3 regions of the Sphingomonas sp. AC449 genome follow, and region 1 is predicted to be linked to each of the others. Evidence: riboswitches for the same ligand, from Rfam matches in the RefSeq annotation. Region 1 holds a riboswitch; each other region holds the start of a gene.
The links. Region 1 has a riboswitch for cobalamin ahead of AC0CH3_RS08510 (TonB-dependent receptor). Riboswitches for the same ligand answer to the same signal wherever they lie in the genome.
Positions count from the first base shown of each region.

Region 2: it holds a riboswitch for cobalamin, as region 1 does, so the genes downstream of both, AC0CH3_RS05550 (HoxN/HupN/NixA family nickel/cobalt transporter) here and AC0CH3_RS08510 (TonB-dependent receptor) in region 1, are expected to answer to the same signal.
Region 3: it holds a riboswitch for cobalamin, as region 1 does, so the genes downstream of both, AC0CH3_RS13155 (DUF1636 domain-containing protein) here and AC0CH3_RS08510 (TonB-dependent receptor) in region 1, are expected to answer to the same signal.

Region 1 covers NZ_CEEDCZ010000003.1:423,464-431,230, reverse strand. The annotation lists gene AC0CH3_RS08525 (S41 family peptidase) at 1-259, shown strand, start outside; gene AC0CH3_RS08520 (S9 family peptidase) at 613-2,859, shown strand; gene AC0CH3_RS08515 (SDR family oxidoreductase) at 2,879-3,649, opposite strand; gene AC0CH3_RS08510 (TonB-dependent receptor) at 3,860-5,950, opposite strand; cobalamin riboswitch at 6,199-6,437, opposite strand; gene AC0CH3_RS08505 (TetR/AcrR family transcriptional regulator) at 6,561-7,190, opposite strand; gene bdcA (SDR family oxidoreductase) at 7,267-7,767, shown strand, end outside.
Region 2 covers NZ_CEEDCZ010000002.1:417,613-424,804, reverse strand. The annotation lists gene AC0CH3_RS05550 (HoxN/HupN/NixA family nickel/cobalt transporter) at 1-937, opposite strand, end outside; cobalamin riboswitch at 1,166-1,377, opposite strand; gene AC0CH3_RS05545 (molybdopterin molybdotransferase MoeA) at 1,634-2,818, shown strand; gene lexA (transcriptional repressor LexA) at 2,886-3,599, shown strand; gene AC0CH3_RS05535 (ComEC/Rec2 family competence protein) at 3,937-6,147, opposite strand; gene gltX (glutamate--tRNA ligase) at 6,187-7,192, shown strand, end outside.
Region 3 covers NZ_CEEDCZ010000007.1:188,067-195,258, reverse strand. The annotation lists gene AC0CH3_RS13165 (histidine phosphatase family protein) at 1-38, opposite strand, end outside; gene cobT (nicotinate-nucleotide--dimethylbenzimidazole phosphoribosyltransferase) at 35-1,048, opposite strand; gene AC0CH3_RS13155 (DUF1636 domain-containing protein) at 1,045-1,452, opposite strand; cobalamin riboswitch at 1,560-1,746, opposite strand; gene AC0CH3_RS13150 (ABC transporter ATP-binding protein) at 1,768-2,553, opposite strand; gene AC0CH3_RS13145 (FecCD family ABC transporter permease) at 2,547-3,503, opposite strand; gene AC0CH3_RS13140 (ABC transporter substrate-binding protein) at 3,609-4,424, shown strand; gene cobO (cob(I)yrinic acid a,c-diamide adenosyltransferase) at 4,473-5,072, opposite strand; gene AC0CH3_RS13130 (TonB-dependent receptor plug domain-containing protein) at 5,072-7,030, opposite strand.

The DNA.
Region 1 (7,767 bases):
CGCCGATTTCGTCCGCCGCAACCGTCTCGCAACGCTGATCGGCGAGACGACCGGCGGCAACCGGCGCGGGATCAATGGTGGCTGCTTCTATTTCGTGCGTCTGCCCGAGACCGGGCTCGAAGCCGACCTGCCGCTGATCGGCCGGTTCCCGACGACACCGCAACCCGACCAAGGTGTCACGCCGGACATAGCAGTCCCGATCACGCGGGCTGACATCGCGACGGGCACGGATAGCCAGTTGGGCCGCGCGCTGGCGTGACGAATGGCGGCGGCGCAGAGCGCTTGCGTTCGAGACGAGCGAGCTACCGGACGGGGAATGTCTAGGCGTGAATGGTCGGCGCGTCATCTGATGCTGCGCGTGCTCGACTAGCGCTATTGTGATCGCCGCCGCGGGTCTGCATGATAGCCATGCCCAGTCCTAGTGGGACCGAAATGCGCAGGGTGAGCGGAGGGACGACGACCCCTCGTTTCGTTGCGTGGCTCGTCAGTTCCTAACCTTCAGAAAGCTCCCTGATGCGGTTGATCGCCTGCTTGCTTTTGGCTTCCACGATTGCCGGGACGGCGGCCGCGCAGCAGCGACCGGCTGTGACCGCCGCCGACTATGATCGCGCCATGCACCAATTGGGCCCGTACACGTCGCCGCTGGTCGACCACGCGGTGCGGACCGCGCACTGGATAGATGCGCGGCACTTCTGGTATGCGGACACCAGCCACGGCGTGCCGACGATCATGCTGGGCGATGCGGCGAAGGGCACCAAGGCCCCGGCCTTCGAGACGGCGGCGCTGCTGGCATCGCTCAATGCGGCTGGACTGAAGGAGCAGGACGCGAAGAAGCTGTTCGTCGAGCGACTGGAGCCGGATTTCGCGGCGAACACCGCGATCGTGAGCGTTGGTGGCGAGCGATATTCCTGCGCGCTGGCGCAGCCCTACAAGTGCACGAAGATGGCTGGCCCGCAGGCCAAGCAGGTCGCAGCCGCCCCGGCGCAGCGCAGCCGGGCGTCATCGGTCGCCTCCCCGGACGGCAAGCGTGCGGTATTCCTGCGCGACTGGAATTTGTGGGTACGCGACGTCGACACCGGCGCGGAGCGGCAGCTGACGACCGATGGCGTCAAGGATTTCGGCTACGCAACGGACAATGCCGGCTGGAAACATTCGGATCAGGCGATCGTGATCTGGTCACCCGACTCGAAGAAGGTCGCGACCTTCCAGCAGGATCAGCGCGCGGTGGCCGACTTTACGACGACGACGACGCAGGTCGGCCACTCCCGCACCGATACGTGGAAATACCCGTTCGTCGGTGACAAGGAGATCATCCATATCCAGCGCGTCATCGTCGATGTCGGCGATGGTACTGTGGTCCGTCTGAAGATGTCGCCCGATCCGCACCGGTCGTCATTGTGCGACGACGTGGTGTGCGGCGAGGGTCCGCAGGACATGCAATGGGCCAAGGACGGCCGGACGCTCGCATTCGTGTCGACCTCGCGCGACCACAAGGTGGAGACGATGCGCATCGCCGATGCGGCCACGGGCACGGTGCGCGACGTGTTCACCGAGACCGTGCCGACCTGGTTCGACAGCGGCTACAATGACGAGGGGATCAACTGGCGCTATCTGTCCGAGCGCGGCGAGATCCTGTGGTGGTCCCAGCGCGACGACTGGGGTCATTACTATCTGTACAACGCACGCACCGGCAAGCTGGTGCGGCAGGTGACGCAAGGCCGCTGGAACGTCGACCACCCGGTCTATATCGACGAGCGCAGCGGAAAGATGCTGATCGCCGGTATCGGGCGTGAGTCCGGCGTCGATCCCTATTATCGCAGCATTTACGCGATCGATCTGAAGGGCGGCAAACCGAGGCTGCTGACGCCCGAGCGGCAGGACCATATCGCGGTGCCGTCGAGCGATGGACGCTACTTCGTGGATATCTACTCGACCCCGCAGGAGCCGCAGACCGCGGTCTTGCGGCGTGCGGATGGCGCTGTTGTCACGGATCTGGCGAAGGGCGACGTGACCCGGTTGCGCGCGGCGGGCTGGCAGGCACCGGAGAACATCGCCGTCCGGTGCGCCGACGGCAAGACGCTGTGTCACGGGCTGCTCTTCAAGCCGGCAGGGCTCGATCCGCGGCAGAAATATCCGGTCATCGACTATATCTATCCGGGGCCGTTCACGGGGACGATTTCCTCCCGGCAGTTCGCGCCGTCGATGGGCGACGCGGGTGCGTTGGCGCAGCTCGGCTTCGCCGTGGTGGAGATCGACGCGCTGGGTACGCCGCGCCGCTCGAAGGCGTTTCAGGACTTCTATTATCGCGACATGGGCAAGCAGGCCGTCCCTGATCAGGTCACCGGGATCAAGGACCTGGCGTCGCGGAATGCATGGATGGACACCGATCGCGTGGGCATCTGGGGGCATTCAGGCGGCGGCAACGCGACCGCGGCCGCGATGTTTCGCTATCCCGAGTTCTTCAAGGTCGGGATCGCCGAGAGCGGCAACCACGACAACCGGAACTATGAGGACGATTATTACGAGAAGTATCTCGGCTTGCTGGAGAGTAACGGAAAGACGACGAATTACGACCTGCAGGCCAATCAGGACTTCGCCCAGAACCTCACGGGCAAGCTGATGCTGGCACATGGTATCCTGGACGATAACGTCCCGGTGTCATCGACGTTGCTGGTGGTCGACGCACTCCAGAAGGCGAACAAGGACTTCGATCTGGTGCTGTTCCCCCGCGCACGGCACGGCTATGGCGACCAATCCTATTACATGATGCGGCGGCGATGGGACTATTTCGTCGAAAACCTGATGGGCGCAGAACCGCCAAAGGCGTTCAAGATCGTCGCGCCCGGTGGTTCGAAATAAGGGCGCGACAACAACGGCGTCAGGCTCCCCCTCCGGCGAGTAGACCACCGTCGATGGTCACCTCCGTCCCGGTGACGTAGGTGGCTTCATCGGAAGCCAGCATGACCGCAATCGCCGCGACTTCGTCGGGCATTCCGAACCGCTTGAGCGGCGTATCTTCGACAAGCGTCTGCATCCTGGCGCCCCGATCAGGACCGCTGCCCAGCATCGGTTCCCAGATCGGCGTGAGGATGGCGCCCGGGTGGATCGAGTTGCAGCGTATCTTCCAGCCCTGTTGCGCGCAGTAGAGCGCAACCGTCTTGCTGTGGTTACGGATCGCCGCCTTGGACGAGGCATAGGCCGCAGCACCGGGAACGCCCACCAGACCCGAGCGGGACGACATGTTGATGATCGATCCTGCGCCCGCCGCCTTCATCGCGCGGATGGCGTAGCGGCAGCCGAGGAACGTCCCGTCGAGGTTGATCCGGTGAACCTCGCGCCAGTCCGCGAGGCTGGCGTGTTCGGGGTCGTGGGGCGCCATGCCGGCTTCGAACCCCGTCACGCCGGCGTTGTTGACCACCACGTCGACCACGGGAACGATGCCGGCCAGTCGCGACCACGCGGCTTCCTCGCTCACATCGAGCGGTACGAACGAGCATCCTATTTCAGCCGCAGTCGCTGCACCTGCCGCTTCGTCCCTTTCGGTGAGGATGACGACAGCCCCTTCGTCATGGAACCGGGCAGCGATCGCGCGGCCGATGCCACGGGCAGCGCCGGTGACGACGCACGTCTTGTTCTTCATTCTTTGCATGATGTTCTCGAAAACAGAGTCCGGTCGGCGGATTGCTCCGCTGGCGTATGCCTTGCCGCTTTAGCGGTGACGCTGGATCATTTCGAAAGACTCCCGAGGATTTGGCGATGCTACGTCAACCGCTTAACGGCCGCAATTCCGAAAACACGATCTGTGTTCTTGAAAGGCGGCAGTGTCGCCATTTTGCCAGACGCCGGCCGCCTGCGGGCGTCAGAAGCCGGCACGAAGCGAGACGTCGACCGCGCGGGGACGGCCAAGAACCCATTGCTGGTTATTGTACGTGCTGAGCGCATAGTCCCGGTCAAACAAATTGTAGCCGTGGATATCGACCGCGAGGTGCGGCGTCACCGCATAGGAAAGCGTGGCATCGACAATGGTGTAGCTGGGAACGCGGAAGCTGTTGGCGTTATCCGAATAGCGGCGCCCGACATAGCGCAGTCCGGCGCGCGCCTGAAGCGCGCGCGTTGCGTTCCAGCGTAGCCACACGTTGGCGAGGGTCTCGGGCACGTCCGGCGGGGTGTTGCCGTCGAAGCGCGTGCCGCCGGAGACGAAGTCGTCGAACGTCGCGTCGAGTACGCTGCCGTTCGCATCGATGCCCACACCGTAAGGCAGATCGAGCGACACTGCTGCCTCGATACCCTTGGCCGATCGCTGGCCGACCTGCTCGACCGGGCTCGTCGGGGTCAGCTGCGCCAGCAGGCGCTTCTTGACGATGCGGTAGGCGGCGAGCGTCGCGGTGCCATGCCCGTCGAGGAACACTGCCTTGGCGCCGACCTCGACCTGGTCGCCAACCGCGTTGCTGAACTGCACCTGCCCGGTCGAATAGGTCGTCAGCGTCCCCAGCGGGTCCACGCCGGTGGCATATTGCGCATAGAGCGACACTGTCGGGATCGGCTGATAGACGCTCCCGACCCGCCAGGTCATGTTATGCAGCCGCTTGTCGAGCACGAACGTCTCGGTGCTTGCGCCGCCTGGATCATCGATCGACCAGCGGCGGATCGTGTCACGCTCGTAGCGGACGCCGCCAACGATCGAGACGTGCGTGCCGAGCTTCAGCCGGTCCTCGGCAAAGACCGCATATTCGGTGGTGCGCGTGCGATAGCGCGGCGCGATGCCCTGTGTGTCGACGATCAGACCGGGATCGAACGCGAAGGGATCGACCTCCGAGACCTGCGGATCAGCCCCGAAATTGTGTGAGTAGGTCAGTTTGATGAGGTTGACGTCGAAGCCCACGACAAGGTCGTTGCGGACGCCATCGGCGACGTCCGTCCTGAGCGTCACGCTGCCCTGATCGCCCCATTGCGTCTGGTCGTGGACGATCCCGGTCATGTCGGTCCGCAGGATGCGGCCGGGTGTGCCGGCGTTGCCGCTGCCGTTGGAACAGACGCTGTCGTCGGCGATCCAGCAATAGCTTTCGATGTTGAGCCAGGAGCGTTTGGAGGTGAGGCGATAGGCCTGGTTGCTGACGGTGACCGCATCGCTTGGCGTCCAGTCGACCTGCAGGCTGGTGCGGTTGTCGCGGTAGCGAATAAAGCCGTCGCGTGTGTTGTAGTTTCGCTCCCGGATGCGGTCATCGAGCCGTCCGTCGATCAGCGGCGTACCGAAATAGCGCATCGGCTTCTGGTCGCCATAATCGTCTCGCGCGGTAACGATGAACGTGTCGGTCGGTGCCCAGCGCAGCGTCCCCGAGACGGCATGGCTGCGCGACTGGCCGCGATCGACATAGCCGTTGGAGCGGCGATAGCTGCCGTCGATACGATAGGAGAGGCGGTCGGTGATCGGCCCGCCTGCGCCCGCCGCGACATGGAAGCTGTCCTGCGAGCCGTAGCCGATCTCGCCCTCCACGTGCGTCCGCTGCGTATCGGGTTTGCGCATCAGGACATTCACCGCGCCGCCCAGCGCGCCTTGGCCGTAGAGCACCGAGGCCGGACCACTCAGGATGTCGATCCGTTCGACCATCCACGGATCGGTCGGAAAGGTGATCGTGCCGGCAGCCGGGAACAGCCTGATGCCGTCGATGAGCTGGAGCACGGATCCTTGGCCGCTGAAGCCCCGTGCGGCGAGCGCGGTGCCACCGTTGCCGGGGTTGCCGGCGTTGCTGATGCCCGGCGCACGGCTTGTCGCGTCGATCACCGACAGGTCGCCGCGTGCGCGGATCGTGGTGCCATCGATGACCGAGATCGTCGCGGGGGTCTCGAGCGGCGTGAGGCCTAGGCGGCTGCCGGTCGCGTTTGGCGTGGTGAGCGTGTCGCGGGCATGCTGGCCGACAACTAGGATGTCTTCATTGTCGGAGGCAGGCATAGACTGCGCATTGAGCGGTGCTGCGAAAACAGGTGACAGCAAAGCGCCCGCGAACGCGAGGCGCGAAGACAAAAACGGCATTACGGTAATCCCCGGGCGTCGAGCGAACCCGGCAGGGACCTCCCGCGAACGGCCGACATCCGCGCCAGCCGGACGCCATCGCGACCGGCACGCATGCCCGTGCGGTCCCCACCGCACACGTCGTCGCTCGACGGAGTACCGTGCCGCGGCCACCCCCTGGGCCAGGCAAGAGCGACCAGACGCCGGCAGGTCTCCTGGCTCACGGGTCATCACACGATGCACGGCCTTCCCAGGCCTTTAGGACGTAACGTCCGGCCCAGTGGCTGCCCCTTCCCGTGAGGGAAGAAGCGATATGCATCGCGCTCGCCGCTTACAGTTGCAGGGACAGCCTCGGCTTCGGGCGGCGAACCACCCTTACCGCGTTCCCTATTAAGCCCCTCTCGGGGCACCGACGCGATCATGCCGACCGTCTCCAGCGGAGCAGGTCAGCGGGGACGATGTATCCTGACAAAGACGATCCGGCAATCGGTCGCAGCCATCGCCGCAAAGGTCGGGAAGCGGGGACACGCGCGCGAATGACCAATGGAGATCACGAGTGGTACGAATCCGAGTGCTCGCGGATCGTCGCGTCCGGCAGAGCCTGTGCGAGCGCCAGTCCCGCAAGACGCGCCGTCGCGAGAAGTCGATCCAGCCCGTGCCCGTTGCGCGCTTTGGCGGAGAGACCGGACATGGTCGTGCTGACGAAATCCGTCAGACGCCCGGCATTTTCCGGATGGCGGGTGGCGATGTACGCGTGAATAGTCGCTTCGGCCGCGTTGCTGACATCGCAGGCGGCCTTGCGCGCGTCGCGATCGTTCGAGCGGGTACCCTCGACCACCATGCAGCCGCTCGCATTCGGGTCGGCCGCGTAATGGCGGGCGGCCTCCTCCAGAACCGCTGCGAGACAAGCGGCGACAGGCCGGTCGTCCCGCAGAAGCTGTGCAAGTGGGATCGCGCCGGTCGCGGCATACTGGTCCAGCACGCGCGCATAGAGACCGGCCTTGCTGCCGAAGGCGGCGTAAAAGCTGGGCGGATTGATCCCCAGCGCCGTCGTGACGTCCGAGACGCTGACCGCGTCATAGCCATGCGCATGGAAAAGCTGCCGCGCGGTGGCGATCGCGTCTTCGGGATCGAAGCGCCTTGGGCGACCGCGCGTACGGACTTTGTTATCTGTAGTCATTATTACAGAATACCTTGACGTGACCATTCGGATTTATATGTAATGATTCCTACATAAAAGCTCAAGGATACGCGCCATGACGTCGTTTCAACGAAAATCGGTCCTCGTGCTCGGCGGGAGTCGCGGGATCGGCGCGGCGATCGTCCGGCGTTTCACCTCGGACGGTGCGTCCGTGGTTTTCACCTATGCGGGATCGCAGGCGGCGGCCGAGCAGCTTGCGACCGAGACCGGAAGTACCGCGGTTCAGACCGATAGCGCCGATCGCGACGCGGTCATCGCACGCGTACGCGACAGTGGGCCACTCGACATTCTGGTCGTGAACTCCGGGTTCGCGATCCTTGGCGATGCGCTCGAACAGGACCCGGACGCGATCGACCGGCTGTTCCGGGTGAACGTTCATGCACCATATCATGCGTCGGTCGAGGCGGCCCGCCAGATGCCCGAGGGTGGGCGGATCATCGTGATCGGCTCGGTCAATGGTGACCGGATGCCCGTGCCCGGCATGGCGTCGTACGCGGTGAGCAAGTCGGCGCTGCAAGGATTGGCGCGGGGGCTCGCACGCGACTTCGGACCGCGC
Region 2 (7,192 bases), on a different contig from region 1:
AGCTCAGCACCCAGCACGCCACGAACAGCGCGATGATCGCGAACCCGAGCCCGTTGAAATTCTCCCCCAGCGCGGCAGCAGCGTCCCACACGCCGCCGCTCAGCCCCAGCTTCGACCCGATCAGCGCCAGCGTCTCGATCCCCCCGATCGCGATCGCGACGATCGCCGAGATCAGCGTGATCGTGATGTTGTAGTACAGCTTGCGGATCGGCTTCACGAACGCCCACTCGTACGCGCCGAGCATCACCACCCCGTCGGCGGTATCGACCAGCGCCATCCCCACCGCGAACAGCACCGGCAGCACCAGCACTGTGCCGATCGACAGCCCGTCCGCCGCCTGGCTCGCGCTTAGACCAAGGATCGCCACCTCGGTCGCGGTGTCGAACCCCAGCCCGAACAGGAACCCGAGCGGCGCCATGTGCCAGCTTTGCGTCACCAGCCGGAACATCGGCCGGAACAGCCGCGCGAGCAGCCCGCGGTTGCCGAGCAACAGGTCGAGATCCTCCTCGACATAGGCTCCACCGCGCCGGACGTGCCCGAACGTCCGCCACACCGATCGCAGGATGATCAGGTTCATCGCCGCGATCGTGAACAGGAACAGCGCGGAGATCATCGTCGCGACGACGCCGCCGACCTGCTTGAACGCCTCGAACTGCGACAGCGCATTGGCGGTCAGCGCGATCGCGACCGCGGCGATCAGGACAATCCCCGAATGCCCGATCGCGAACCAGAATCCGACCGCGATCGGCCGCTGCCCCTCCTGCATCAGCTTGCGCGTCACATTGTCGATCGCCGCGATATGGTCGGCATCGACCGCGTGACGCAGACCAAGCCCCCAGGCGAGCAATGCGGTTCCGAGCATCAGCGGCTGTGCGTGGAACAGCGAGAACGCCCACCCCCACGCGGCGATGTTCGCGGCGACCAGCATCGCGAACATCACACCCACACGCTTACGCACGGAGCCTCGCACCGGTCGTTCGATCGTCAAGCTCGTCATGTCTACCCCCCGGCGTCCGACGCGGGCGGGGGCCTGCCGCGCGAACGGCCGGGACGTGCGCCGGCCGGACGCCATGAGCGGCCGGCACGCGTCGCCGATGCGGCCCCAGCCACATGGTCGTCGCTCAGACGGCGCAGGCCGTGCCTCGGTCACCCCCTGGACCGGGACAAGAGCGACCAGACGCCGGCAGGTCTCCTGGCTCGCGGGTCAAGGCTCGACGCACACCTTCCCAGGCCGGTGGCCCAGTGGCTGCCCTTTTTGAGGGGGCGCGTGCGTGTCGCTCGCCGCTTACAGTTGCAGGGACAGCCACGGCATTGGGGCGAACCCCGCACCGCATTCCCATTCAAGCCCCGAAGGGCACCGACGCGATCTGTGCCGATCCGGGTTGCGCCGGATCAGCCAATCCAGGTTAGCGCGCTTTGCCGCGGCTGACGACAGGATTTGCATGCGGCACCGTCGCGCACCGCGATCCGCAACGTCTCGGCGGGTCGGAACGTTATCGCACCATCGCCACCCGTAACGCGGCCCGCTATCCCCGTCCGCGGGGTCATACGAGTAGCCGCCTACCCCCATTTGCCTCCAGCCCCCGTATCCATCCCCCTGCATCCTTTCCCACGCCTGCCCACCGGAGCCTTCATGCCCCCTCTCGTCCCCGTTGCCGAAGCCCAGGCCCGCCTCTTCGCGATGGCTGCGCGCGTTCCTGCCGAGCATGTTCCCCTGCGCGCTGCGATCGGGCGCTGGGCGGCGGAGGATATCGTCGCGCGCCGGACCCAGCCCGCGACCGACCTTTCGGCGATGGACGGCTATGCGATCCGCTTTGCCGACATGCCGGGGCCGTGGCGCGTGATCGGCGAAAGCGCTGCGGGCCGCTCCTTTGCGGGCATTGTCGGCGCGGGCGAGGCGACGCGCATCTTCACTGGCGCGGCGATGCCCGCCGGCGCGGACACGGTGCTCGTCCAGGAAGAGGCCGCGCGCGACGGCGACCGCCTGTCGCTCGATGGCGAAGGCCCCGCGTACGAAGGCCGCAACACGCGCCGGAAGGGCCTCGACTTCGCCACCGGCACGCGGCTGATCGCCCAGGGCGACCGGCTGAGCCCGGCCCGCATCGCCGTTGCGGCAACCGGCGGGCATGGCGCGCTCCCCGTCGGGCGGCGCCTGCGCGTCGCGGTCGCCGCGACCGGCGACGAGCTCGTCCCCGCCGGTTCGACCGAGGATCCCGTCCCTTTGCCCGAATCGAACGGCATCATGCTGGCGGCGCTGCTCGCCGATCTGCCCGTCGACATCGTCGATCTCGGGATCCTGCCCGACCGTCTCGACACGCTGCGCGACGCATTTGCGGGCGTCGACGCCGACCTGCTCGTGACCACCGGTGGCGCGTCGGTCGGCGACCATGATCTTGTCCGCCCCGCGATCGAGGCGGCAGGCGGCAGCATCGACTTCTGGCGGATCGCGCTTCGCCCGGGCAAGCCGATGATGGCGGGGACGCTCGGTCGGACGATGCTGCTCGGCCTGCCCGGCAACCCCGTTTCCGCCTTCGTCACGGCGATCCTGTTCGTCCGCCCGGTCGTCGCGCACATGCTCGGCGCGCGCGATCCGCTCCCGCAGACGACGCACGCGCTGCTCGGCGAGGATCTGCCGCCGAACGAGTCGCGCACCGACTACATGCGCGCCGAACTCCGCGACGGTCGCGCCTATGCCTCGACCATCCAGGACAGCTCGATGCTGCTCACGCTCGCGCGGTCGACCTGCCTGATCGTCCGCGACGGCGACGCGCCCGCAGCGCGTGCGGGCGACTCGGCGGAAATCCTCATCATCGCCTGACGGATCGCTTGACGCCGGCCATTGTGTTCCATAGAAGTTCCTCGTCTGTTCCGGACGGAGAACCGCTATGCTCACGCGCAAGCAGCACGAGCTTGTCTGCTTCATCAACGATCGCCTCGCAGAGACGGGCGTTTCGCCCTCGTTCGAGGAGATGAAGGACGCGCTCGACCTGAAATCCAAATCGGGCGTCCACCGCCTGATCAGCGCGCTCGAGGAGCGCAATTTCATCCGCCGCCTGCCGAACCGCGCGCGCGCGCTCGAAATCCTGCGGATGCCCGAGCGCCCGGACATGCCCGCGACGAAATCGGCTGCTGCCAAGGCCACGCCCCCGGCCGCTCCGGCAAACGCCGAGCCGTCGCCCAGCGTGCGCCCGGCGCATATCCCGGTCGCCGCGAACGACGTCGTCGAGATTCCGCTGCACGGGCGGATCGCCGCAGGCGTGCCGATCGAGGCGTTCGAAGGCAGCTCGATGCTGGCCGTCCCCGCCGCCCTGCTTGGCTCGGGCGAGCATTATGCGCTCGAGGTGTCCGGCGATTCGATGGTCGATGCGGGAATTCTCGATGGCGACTATGCGCTGATCCGCCGCACCGAGACCGCCCGCGACGGCGAGATCGTCGTTGCACTGATCGAGGACAGCGAGGCGACGCTCAAATATTTCCGCCGCGAAGGCGCGATGGTCCGGCTCGACCCCGCCAACCGCTCCTATGATCCGCAACGCTACGCCCCCGCGCAGGTCCGTGTGCAGGGCAAGCTGTCGGGCATCCTGCGGCGTTACGACTGACTATGGGGTCCCCAGGAAGGTAGATGACGAAGCGGTCGACTCCCTCCTGCCCTTATCGACAGACGTCAGGACCGGGAAAGAAGAGCGCCTCACTCCAACTCCGGATCTGACTTACCCCCGTCATCCTGACGAAAGTCAGGATCCAGGGCCAAGAGCGTCGTCCCGTACGTCCCGGATCGGCAAACCTGTCGGCGAGGGCCCAGGCTCGATGCGGGAGCCGGAACTGATCCAGCCCGCACGATACAGCAAAGCCATTACGGCCAACGGTCCACCCGCCAGAAAATCTCGCCAGTAGTAACGCGAGCGCGTTGCCATCCCGCGCGTCAGTGCGCTCCGCTTACGACCAGGACCGGACCCGACGCCCGGCCTCGTGACCGAACCGCCCCGCGGATCGTTCGAGCGTCGGGGGCATACGCCAGGGATGCCGATCACCGGGTTCGAGGACCGTCGCCACCCGCCCAGTCCGCAACGTCAGCGCGACACCGCCGGTATGTTGCAGCGTCGACCGGTCAAGCCTCAGCCACCGCGGCTCGCACTTCCTTGGCAGCCCCCGTTCGCTGACGACGATATCCGCCGCGCGACACGCGGCGACGAGGTCGGCGATCGGCACGCGATACATGCTGCGCGTCGCCAGCACGCGCCAGCGTCGCCCGTCTGCCACGACATCCGTCATGCACAGGTCGCGGCTGCACCGCGCATCGGGCTGATCCGCCAGCAGCAACGGCTCGCCGTCGACCCCGCCATTTTCCGCCAGCGTATCGCGCACATACGCCCCCGCCCGGTCGCGCAGCAGCGCCAGCCCCGCCGCCGTCCGCACCGCGACGTGCCGCCCGTCGCCGGTTACCAGGATATCGGGCGGCGGCGTCGTCAGCGCCCAGATCGCGCCGATCGCGAGCGGGATCGCACCCAGCCGCCGCCAGCGCGTCCGCCAGACCGCGATCCACAGCCCGCCGGTCACCATCGCCGCGAACGCCGCGTCGGGCATCGCAGGCAGCGATCGGACCGCGCCGGGTGCCGCGGCAACCCGGCGTGCCAGCCAGAGCAGTGCGTCAAGCGGCAGCTGAACGAGGGGCCAGACGATCCCGCCAACCCCGACCCCGTCGAGCAGGAGCGCCAGCGCCTCCAGCGGCATGATCACGAACGTCGTCAGCGGGATCGCGACGATGTTGGCGAACGCGCCGTAAACGCCCGCCTTGTGGAAGTGATAGACGGCGATCGGCATCAGCGCGATCTCGACGACCAGCCCGGTCAGCAGCAGCGATCCGAGCCCGCGGGCGACCCGCGCCAGACGCCCCTCTTCGTGCGCACCGAAGAATTCCCGGATCGCAGGATGTTCGTGGAGCGCGATGATCGCCGTGATCGCGGCGAACGACAACTGGAAGCTTGGCCCCGCGGCAGAGTCCGGGCGCACCAGCATCACGCACATCGCCCCCGCCGCGACCAGCCGCAACGTCATCGCCTCGCGCCCCATCGCCAGCGCCGCGAGCACGAGCAGCGCGGCAACGCAGGAACGGATCGTCGGCACCTGGCTGCCCGTCAGCAACGTATAGCCGATCGCAGCGGCGGCCCCCGCCATCGCCGCGATCAGCGGCAGCCGGACGTGGCGCGCCAGCCAAGGGAACAACGCGAGCAACCGCATCACCACGAGCATCGTCGCCGCGACCGCCGCGGTGATGTGCAGTCCGCTGACCGACAGGAGATGCGCCAGCCCGGCACGGCGCATCGCCTGCGAATCCGCGTCGCTGATCGCCCCGACATCGCCCGTCGCCAGCGCCGCGGCGATCCCCCCCGCACTCCCCGTCAGCCGCGATTCGATATGCTGCGACAGCGTCACGCGTATCCCCGCCCCGCGACCGCTCGGCACGATCACCCGGACCGGCGCGAACCCCCTGCCGGTCGCGCCGATCTCCGCGAACCACGCGACGCGGGCAAAGTCGTAGGCGCCCGGAACGGCCGGCAACGCGGGCGGCATCAGCCGCGCGCGCAGACCGATGATCGCACCACGCCCGAGCGGCGTCGGCATGTCGTGCTCGGCGAGGTTGACGCGGATCCGGTAGGGCAATGCCACCGGCCGCCCTTGGCCATCCGCGCCCGCACCGTCGGGCAGCAGCGTCAGACGCACGAGTTCGCGGTCGACCAGCGGCTCGATCGATTCGACCCGCGCCCGGAACGTGGCGAAGGCCGGGCCGCCAAGCACGGGTCGCGCGACGCTGTCCGATCTCAGCCAGGTCAGCCCGAGGCCGAGCCCCGCGGCCAGCGCCCCGATCGCGAGCGCGCGCGCCGCGCGCCCGCCCTGCCCAATCGCCAGTCCCGCCAGCGATATCGCCGCCAGCATCAGCAACGCGACGCGCCACGCCGCCGGACCGGGCAGCGCGAACCACAACGCGATCCCGCCCCCCGTCATCACCGGCAGCCACAAGGCGAGCTGATCGCGCTCCGCCTCCAGCCAGCGCTCGACCGCGATGCCTGCCGCCACCGCCCATTGCGGCACGCCCATTTGTCGCCGCCACGGACGCATGCTAGGGGCGGCGACGGCTGTCATGGCCATCGTTTCTCCATCGTTTCTACAGTCTGGGAGCACCCGCGGTTGGGCGCAATATCTGATACGGATGCCGTCGGTTCGGCCGCACCCGTGGTTACCCGTTTCGCTCCGTCGCCGACGGGGTTCCTGCATCTTGGCGGCGCGCGCACCGCGCTGTTCAACTGGCTGTTCGCAAAGGCGAATGGCGGCAAGTTCCTGCTCCGGATCGAGGATACCGACCGGGTCCGCTCGACCCAGCCGGCAATCGACGCCATTCTGGACGGAATGCGCTGGCTCGGGCTCGACTGGGACGGCGATGCGATCATGCAGTTCGCCCGCGCCGACCGTCACGCGCAGGTCGCGCACCAGATGGTCGAGGCGGGGCACGCCTATCGTTGCTACATGACCAACGACGAGATCGCGGCGATGCGCGCCGAGGCGCAGGCGGCCAAGAAGCCGCTCCGCATCCGCAGCCCGTGGCGCGATCGCCCGGCGAACGAGGCGCCCGACCTGCCGCATGTCGTCCGCCTGCGCGCACCGCAGGAGGGCGCGGTCACGATCGAGGACCGGGTCCAGGGCGCGGTCACCGTCCGCAACGAGGAGATCGACGACCTCGTCCTGCTCCGCTCCGACGGTACGCCGACCTACATGCTCGCGGTCGTGGTCGACGATCACGACATGGGCGTGACGCACGTGATCCGCGGCGACGATCACCTCAACAACGCGTTCCGCCAATTGCCGATCTACCGCGCGATGGACGTAATCGAGGGCGGCTGGCCCGATCCGATCTACGCGCACATCCCGCTGATCCATGGGTCCGACGGCGCCAAGCTGTCGAAGCGCCACGGCGCGGTCGGGATCGAGGCGTATCGCGACGAGATGGGCATCCTTCCCGAGGCGTTCGACAATTACCTTCTCCGGCTCGGCTGGGGGCATGGCGACGCGGAGATCATCAGCCGCGATCAGGCCGTCGACTGGTTCGACCTCGGCGGCGTCGGCAAGTCACCGTCGCGCTTCGATCTCAAGAAGCTCGAAAACCTCAACGGGCATTATATCCGCGAGGCCGACAACG
Region 3 (7,192 bases), on a different contig from region 1:
CCATGCCGCAGCAGGTGGAGCAGGAAAGGCGCGCTCACGCCACCGACACCCCCGCCTCGGCAAACGTCGCCATCCCGTCATGCGCCGCCAGCGCCGACCGGATCACCCCGACCGCAACTGCCGCCCCGCTTCCCTCCCCCAACCGCATCCCAAGCCGCAGTAAAGGCTCGAGTTTCAGCGCGGCGAGCAGTCGCTCATGCCCCGGCTCCGCCGAACAATGGCCGGCAATGCAGTGCTCCACAATGCCAGGATACGCCGCCGCAATCGGCGCAATCGCCGCCGACGAAATGAATCCATCGAGCACCACCGGCACCCCCGCCACCCGCGCCGCCACCACCGCGCCAGCGATCGCGACGATTTCACGCCCCCCGACCCGCCGCAACGTCTCGAACGGGCTATGGGCCGACCCGGCATGGTACGTGACCGCTGCAGCAACCACGGCACATTTGCGAGCGATCCCGGCCGCATCGACACCGGTCCCCGGGCCGACCCAATCGCCCGCCGTTCCGCCATAACTCCGCAAACACAACGCCGTAGCCGACGTAGAATTCCCGATCCCCATCTCACCCACGACAAGCATGTCTAGTCCCGGCACGACGACATCGGCTCCGATATTGAGTGCGGCAAGACACGCGGTGTCGTCCATCGCCGGCCCCGTCGTGAAATCCGCGGTAGGGGTTTCCAGATCAATGTCGGCGATGACGAGCTCGAGCCCGACGGCATCCGCCAGCGCATTGATCGCCGCGCCCCCACGGCGGAAATTGTCAACCATCTGTGCGGTGACGGAGACCGGAAAGGCGCTGACCCCGTGCACCGCAACGCCGTGATTTCCCGCGAAAATCGCCGCCCGTGCGCGCTCGAACCGCGGCCGCTCGCGCCCTTGCCAGCCCGCCATGAAGACCGCGAGGTCTTCAAGTCGGCCAAGAGATCCGGGCGGCTTGGTCAAGTGTGTTTGCCGCAGCGATGCGGCCCCTCGCGCAGCTTCGTCTGCCGTGGGAAGGGCCGCCAGCGCCGCCTCGAACGCCGCGACCGTGGGGAACAGCGTCACTGCGCAACATAGCCGGCAGGCGGCGTCCGAGTGATGAAATGCCCCTTGATCCCCGCAGGCCACTGCCGGAACGGCACCTGCCCCTCCGCACTCTCCGCATGCAGCACGGCATAATCGAGGATCGCCCGCGCCGCGTCCTCATCAGGCGTGAAGCGCCCCAGCACATAGCCGATCTTCGCGGGGCCGCGGACATGGATGGTGCAGAAGTCCTGACAGGCGAACAGGCACGGCATCGCCTGAACCGCAATTCCGGCATAGCGCGGATCGCTTGCCTGAACCGCCTGCAATGCCGCGACGAGCCTTGCACCGCCCCGCATACCCTCGGCATCGTCCTTCGCATCGGTGGACGCACGGCAGGTGCTGCAGGCGACGACGGCCGCACCGTCTTCGGCGGGAACCAGAATATTCGGCATTAAAACCCCATGACATACGCGCCCGCGGCCTCGGACCGCAGACTGGTTATGTCGTCGCTCGGGTTCACCCCCGTCCGCTCGGCGCACCCTGGCCGGACGAAAGACGACTGCGACGGGCAGGTCTCCTGGCTCACGGGTCACAGCCCTCCGCACCGCCTTCTCGGGACCGGAATCCCAATGGCATGATGGCACGATGGCTCGCCGCTTACAGTTGCAGGGGCAGCCGGGGTTCTCCCGTTCCCTTTTCATCCCCGTCGCCGGGGAACCTGTCGCAGCACCCCGAATAGGCGTGTCGCCGGGCGCTGGTCAATCGTGCCGTGACGTCGCGCGCGCGATGGGAACGATGAGCGGCACGTTCGCCACCGATCCGAACCAGGCGCGGATACCATAGGTTTCGCGCAGGCGTTCGGGCGTCAGCACGGCGTCCGGCGGACCATCCGCGACCAGCCGCCCGCGGTCGATCATCATTAACCGGTCGCAATAGCGCGCGGCAAGGCTCAGATCATGAAGCACCGCGATCACCAAGACCCCGCGCATGGCTTGGTCGCGCAGGATTTCCATCACCCGCATCTGGTGCGCGGGATCGAGCGACGCGAGCGGCTCGTCGACGATCAGCGCGGGCGCCGCGACCGCAAGCGCGCGGGCAAGGAGGACCCGGGCGCGCTCGCCGCCCGACAATTCGGTCGCCGTCCGCGTCGCGAACGCCGTTACGTCCGCCGTCGCCATGGCCCGGTCGACCGCGGCCCGGTCTTCCGTCGTCATGCGCGACAGCGGCGCCAGGTGCGGCAACCGTCCCAGCGCGACGAGCCGGTCGACACTCAATGGCCAATGCAGGCTCTGGCCCTGAGGCAGATACGCAATCGTTCGCGCGATCTGCGCCCGCGAGCGTCGGCCAAGCGGCTGTCCATCGAGCAGGATATCCCCCGTCGAGGCGACGAGCCCCAACAGCGCCTGCACCAGCGTCGATTTTCCTGCGCCGTTGGGACCGACGATACCGATCAACGCCCCGCCATCGGCGGAAAAGCTGACCTGCTCCACGACGTCCACCCCAGCGCGACGAACGACCAGATCTCTTGTGGCGAGGCTCACCATGACCGCCGCTCGCGCATTAGTTGGACGACGAACACCGGCACGCCTAGAAACGCGGTGACCACGCCGAGCTTGAGTTCGCTCGAGGTGGGGATCACGCGCACCAGGACATCGGCGAAGGTCAGCAGCGCGGCGCCGCCGATCGCGGATGGCAGCAGGATCGCCGATGGTGACCGGTCGGTCAGCGGACGGATCAGGTGCGGGACGATCAGCCCGATGAACCCGATCGCGCCCGAAACCGCGACGGCACCGCCGACACCGACCGCGATCCCGACGAGTATCCGGGCACGCGTGTAGCGGAGATCGACACCGAGTGCGCGCGCGCCATCTTCTCCGAGCGACAGCGCATCGAGCGCGCGCCCGTCCCACGCCACCAGCACGATCCCGACCGCGATGCAGGGCAGCGCGAGCATCACGTGCGTGAACGAACGATCTTCAAGCGATCCGAGCAGCCAGGTCATGATCTCCATCGCGGCAAAGGGGTTGGGCGAGAGGTTCAGGGCAAGGCTGACCCCGGCAACGGCGAGCGTTCCCACCGCGATGCCCGCAAGGATCAGCGACAGCGCACTTTCCGATCCAGCCGACAGCACGAACAACAGTCCAAGCGCGGCGAACGCCCCGATGATCGCCAGCGCGGGCAACATCGCCGGGTGTATCTCCGCGACCCCGAAGTACAGCGCGATCACCGCCCCGAGCGACGCGCCGTTCGAGGCGCCGAGAACCGACGGCTCGGCAAGCGGATTGCGCAGAAACCCCTGCAGGGCGGCACCTGACAGCCCAAGCATGGCGCCGACTGCCAGCCCGAGAATGGCGCGCGGAAGCCGCAGCTCGAGCAGGATCGCGCGCTCGATCGGGTCGCCATGTCCGATCAGCGCTTCGAAAACGTGACCCGGCGGGATCGCGGCGCTCCCGATCGCGACCGACGCCACCCCCGCCATCGCGGCAAGCAGCATCAGTCCGCCGAGCAACCGTCCGCGCGTCACGCGCCTGATCCTGACCGCGTCTGTCTCATCGTTTCCGCCTAGCGCATATGTCATCGCTGCGGCAGGACTTTGCGCATGCGCCACGTTTTCCCGCTGATCGCCCTGACGACGCTGGTTTTGCCGACGTCGACCGCCGCGGCGCCGAGCTTGCCGCGCAGGATCGTGTCGCTCAATCTGTGCGCGGACCAGTATCTGATCGCGCTTGCCGATCCGTCGCAGATCGCGGCGCTCACGAGGTTCGCGCGCGACCCCGACATGTCCGCCGTCGCGGCTCAGGCGAAGCACATGCCGTCGAGCCGCGGCAGTGCAGAGGATGTGCTGATGCTGCGCCCCGATCTTGTCATAGCCTCGCCGTTCCGCCGCAAGACCATCGCCGATGTGCTGGGTCACCAGCGTATCGCGACGCTCGATCTTCCCCCCGCGGACAGCTACGCCGCGATCGTCGCGCAAGTCCGCCAGGTTGCGGCGGCAGTGGGACATCCCGACCGGGGCGAGAGGCTGATACGCCGGATGGACACCGCCTTGGCACGTATACCACCCGCTGTCGGCCGGGGACGCGTCGCCGCCTATTACCAGCGTCGCGGATTTCTGACGGGCAAGGGAACGTTGATCGACGATCTCATGCAGCGTCTGGGCTTGACCAACCTGGCCACGAGGCTCGACAAGCCGGCGCTATCGCAGCTGTCGCTCGAGCAGATGGCGCTCGCGCGTCCGGACTATCTGGTCGTCGAGAGCGCGACGGACCGCGTCACCGATCAGGGTACCGAGATGCTCCACCACCCCGTACTCGCACGGATCAAGCGCCTGCGCATCCCTGAGGCCTGGACGGTGTGCGGTGGCCCCGCCTATGTCCGCGCCGCCCGGAGCCTCGCAGCGCAACTGCAGGAATAGCGGCGCGGCCGGCGCTGGGACGACCATCGGGTCGCCCGCGCGGGCAGGCTAGAACTCGACCCCCGCCTGCGCCTTGACGCCGCCTCGGAACGGATGTTTGACCTGCCCCATCTCGGTCACGAGATCCGCCGCGGCGATCAGCGCGTCGGGGGCATTCCGCCCGGTCGCAACGACATGCGTCATCTCCGGACGCGCCGCAAAACCGCTGAGCACCTCGTCGAGCGGCAGATAATCGTACCGCAGGACGATGTTGATCTCGTCGGCGATGACCATCGCATAGGACGGATCGGCGATCATTCGCCGAACCTCGTCCCAAGCCTCGCGCGCGACGGCAATGTCGCGCGTTCGGTCCTGCGTATCCCAGGTGAAGCCCTCGCCCATCGGTTTGAACGCGACCAGGTCGGGGAATGCGTCGAAGATCACCTTCTCCCCCGTCGTCATCGCACCCTTGACGAACTGGACGATCCCGACCTTTCGCCCATGCCCCATCATCCGGACCGCCATGCCGAGCGCCGCCGTGGTCTTCCCCTTGCCGGGCCCGGTATGCACCATGAGCAGGCCCTTCTCGATCGTCTTGGCTGCGACGATCCTGTCCTGGACGACCTTCTTCTTGGCCATCCGCGCCTTGTGATCCGCCTCGCTGCGCATCAGAACGCCGCCTTGATGCCGGCATAGGCACCGCGGCCCTGCCCGACATAGCTGAACACCTCCTCGTACCGCTCGTCGAACAGGTTCTCGACGCGCCCGAAGACCGATAGCGTCGGGCTCAGTTGATAGGCTGCGTTGAGGTTGACGAGGACATATTCCTGGAGCGCCAGCCGTACCGGCACATAGCTCGGATCGGTATACGCATCGTCCTGCTGACGGCCATTGTATCGCACCGTCAACGTTCCCGATAAACGCTCGTCACGACTGAACGCGGTCATGTTGACGCTGCCGATATGGCTCGGCCGGCGAATCTCGACGCTGCCGTCCTCGCGCGCGCGCAGATAGGTGTAGGCAAGATCAAACCGCAGTTGCGTGATCGGCCGCGCGCTGGCGAACACCTCGACGCCGTGCTGCTTCGACCGCGTATCGCGGTTGCCGGGGGTCGCAACGAAATCGGGCTCTGGATAGGTTGTGAAGATCTCGTTCGTCAGGCGACTGTCGAAATAGGTCGCGCCGATCGTCGCGCGGTCACCCCCGAAACTCTGTTCGAGACCAGCTTCCCATCCCTTCGACTTCTCGGGCTTGAGGTTCGGATTGCCGATATAGCGACCATCCGCATAGCCGAAGAGATCGAAATAGCCCGGGTTCTTCACCCCCGTCCCGTAGGCGCCGCGAACGCGTGTACCCGTGGCGAAGCGATAGCTTGCCTGCGCACGGTAGGTCGTGGTGTCGTCGAAGCGCGTATTCTCGTCGCGGCGGACGGAAGCGCCAATCGCCAGCGCGTCATCGACCACGACGTCATACTGGCCGACGATCCCGACATTGTCGGTATGGCGTCGTCCGGTGAATACGAACTCCGAGGGGACCGGGCTAAGCGTCTGGAATTCCTCTCGTTCTACATCGACGGCACCCGTCAGGCGGTGCTGGATCCGGTCGGTCCCGAACCGGAACGCACTTTCGAACGAGCCCTTGTACCGCCGTCCCTTGTTGCCGAAATTGAGCGCGTCGTCGACGAGTGCCCGGCGCGTCGTGTCGGCGAATTGCCCGCTCAGCGCGTTCGTCCAGCGGCCGTCCGCGAGCACCACCTCGGCGCGTACGAGCCCGTAATAGGCCTCCACCGTACTGCGGGCGCCTGGCGTGTCGACGACTGTGCCGAACTGCGGACCACTCAACGCCGTGTCGTTGCTGTCGGCGTCTGTATGGCTGTAGCGGCCGACCGCGGTTACTTTGAACGTATCGCCGGGCGACCAGATGAGCTTGCCGCTCGCGCCGACGCTTTTTGCGCCGATGTCGCGCGACCCGCCGCGCGCGGTCAGCGTGCCGTCGGTTAGATAGGTCGAACCCGACAGAGCGTAGTCGAGGTTCCCGGAAACGCCTGCGACGCGGGCGCCGCCCGAGAATGTGCCGAACGATCCGCCCTCGGCGCGCAGCGTTGTGCCGGGCGCTTCCGCCCCGCTCAGCGTCAGATATTGGATGACGCCGCCGATCGCGTCCGATCCGTATAGCGCCGATTGCTGACCGCGCAGCACCTCGACCCGCGCCGCCTCGTCCGCGATCAGCGTCCCGAAATCATATTCACCCTGATAGGGATCGGACACTTCGATCCCGTCGATCAGGACGAGCACATGGTTGCCCTCCGACCCGCGGATGCGCACCTGTGTCGTACCACCGATCGCGCCCGTCCGACTGACCGCAAGGCCAGGCACGTCGCGCAGCACGTCGGACACGATCCGAGTCTGCCGCCGGTCGATCGCGGCGGCATCGATCACCGTCACCGACGCGCCAAGCTGGACGACCGGCACGGCATCGCCCGAACGCGAGGCGGTGACGACGACCTCGGCACCATCAACCGCGCGCTCGGCCGCCCCCGCGCCCGCCCGATCCGCATCGGCGAACGCCGGCGATGCGGCGGACGTTGCGGTGGCGAGCGCCATCAGCGATACGAAAACTCTGGTCATGAAACGATACCCCCGGCGTCACGAGCGACCGGCCGGGGCGTGCCGTCCGATGATCCGGACGGTCGGCGCGACGCTTGGGATGGACACCGAACAGCATCCGCCACGCGCACCGATGCGGCCCCCGCCGCATGGTTCGTCGCTCAGACGGAGTACCGTGCCGCG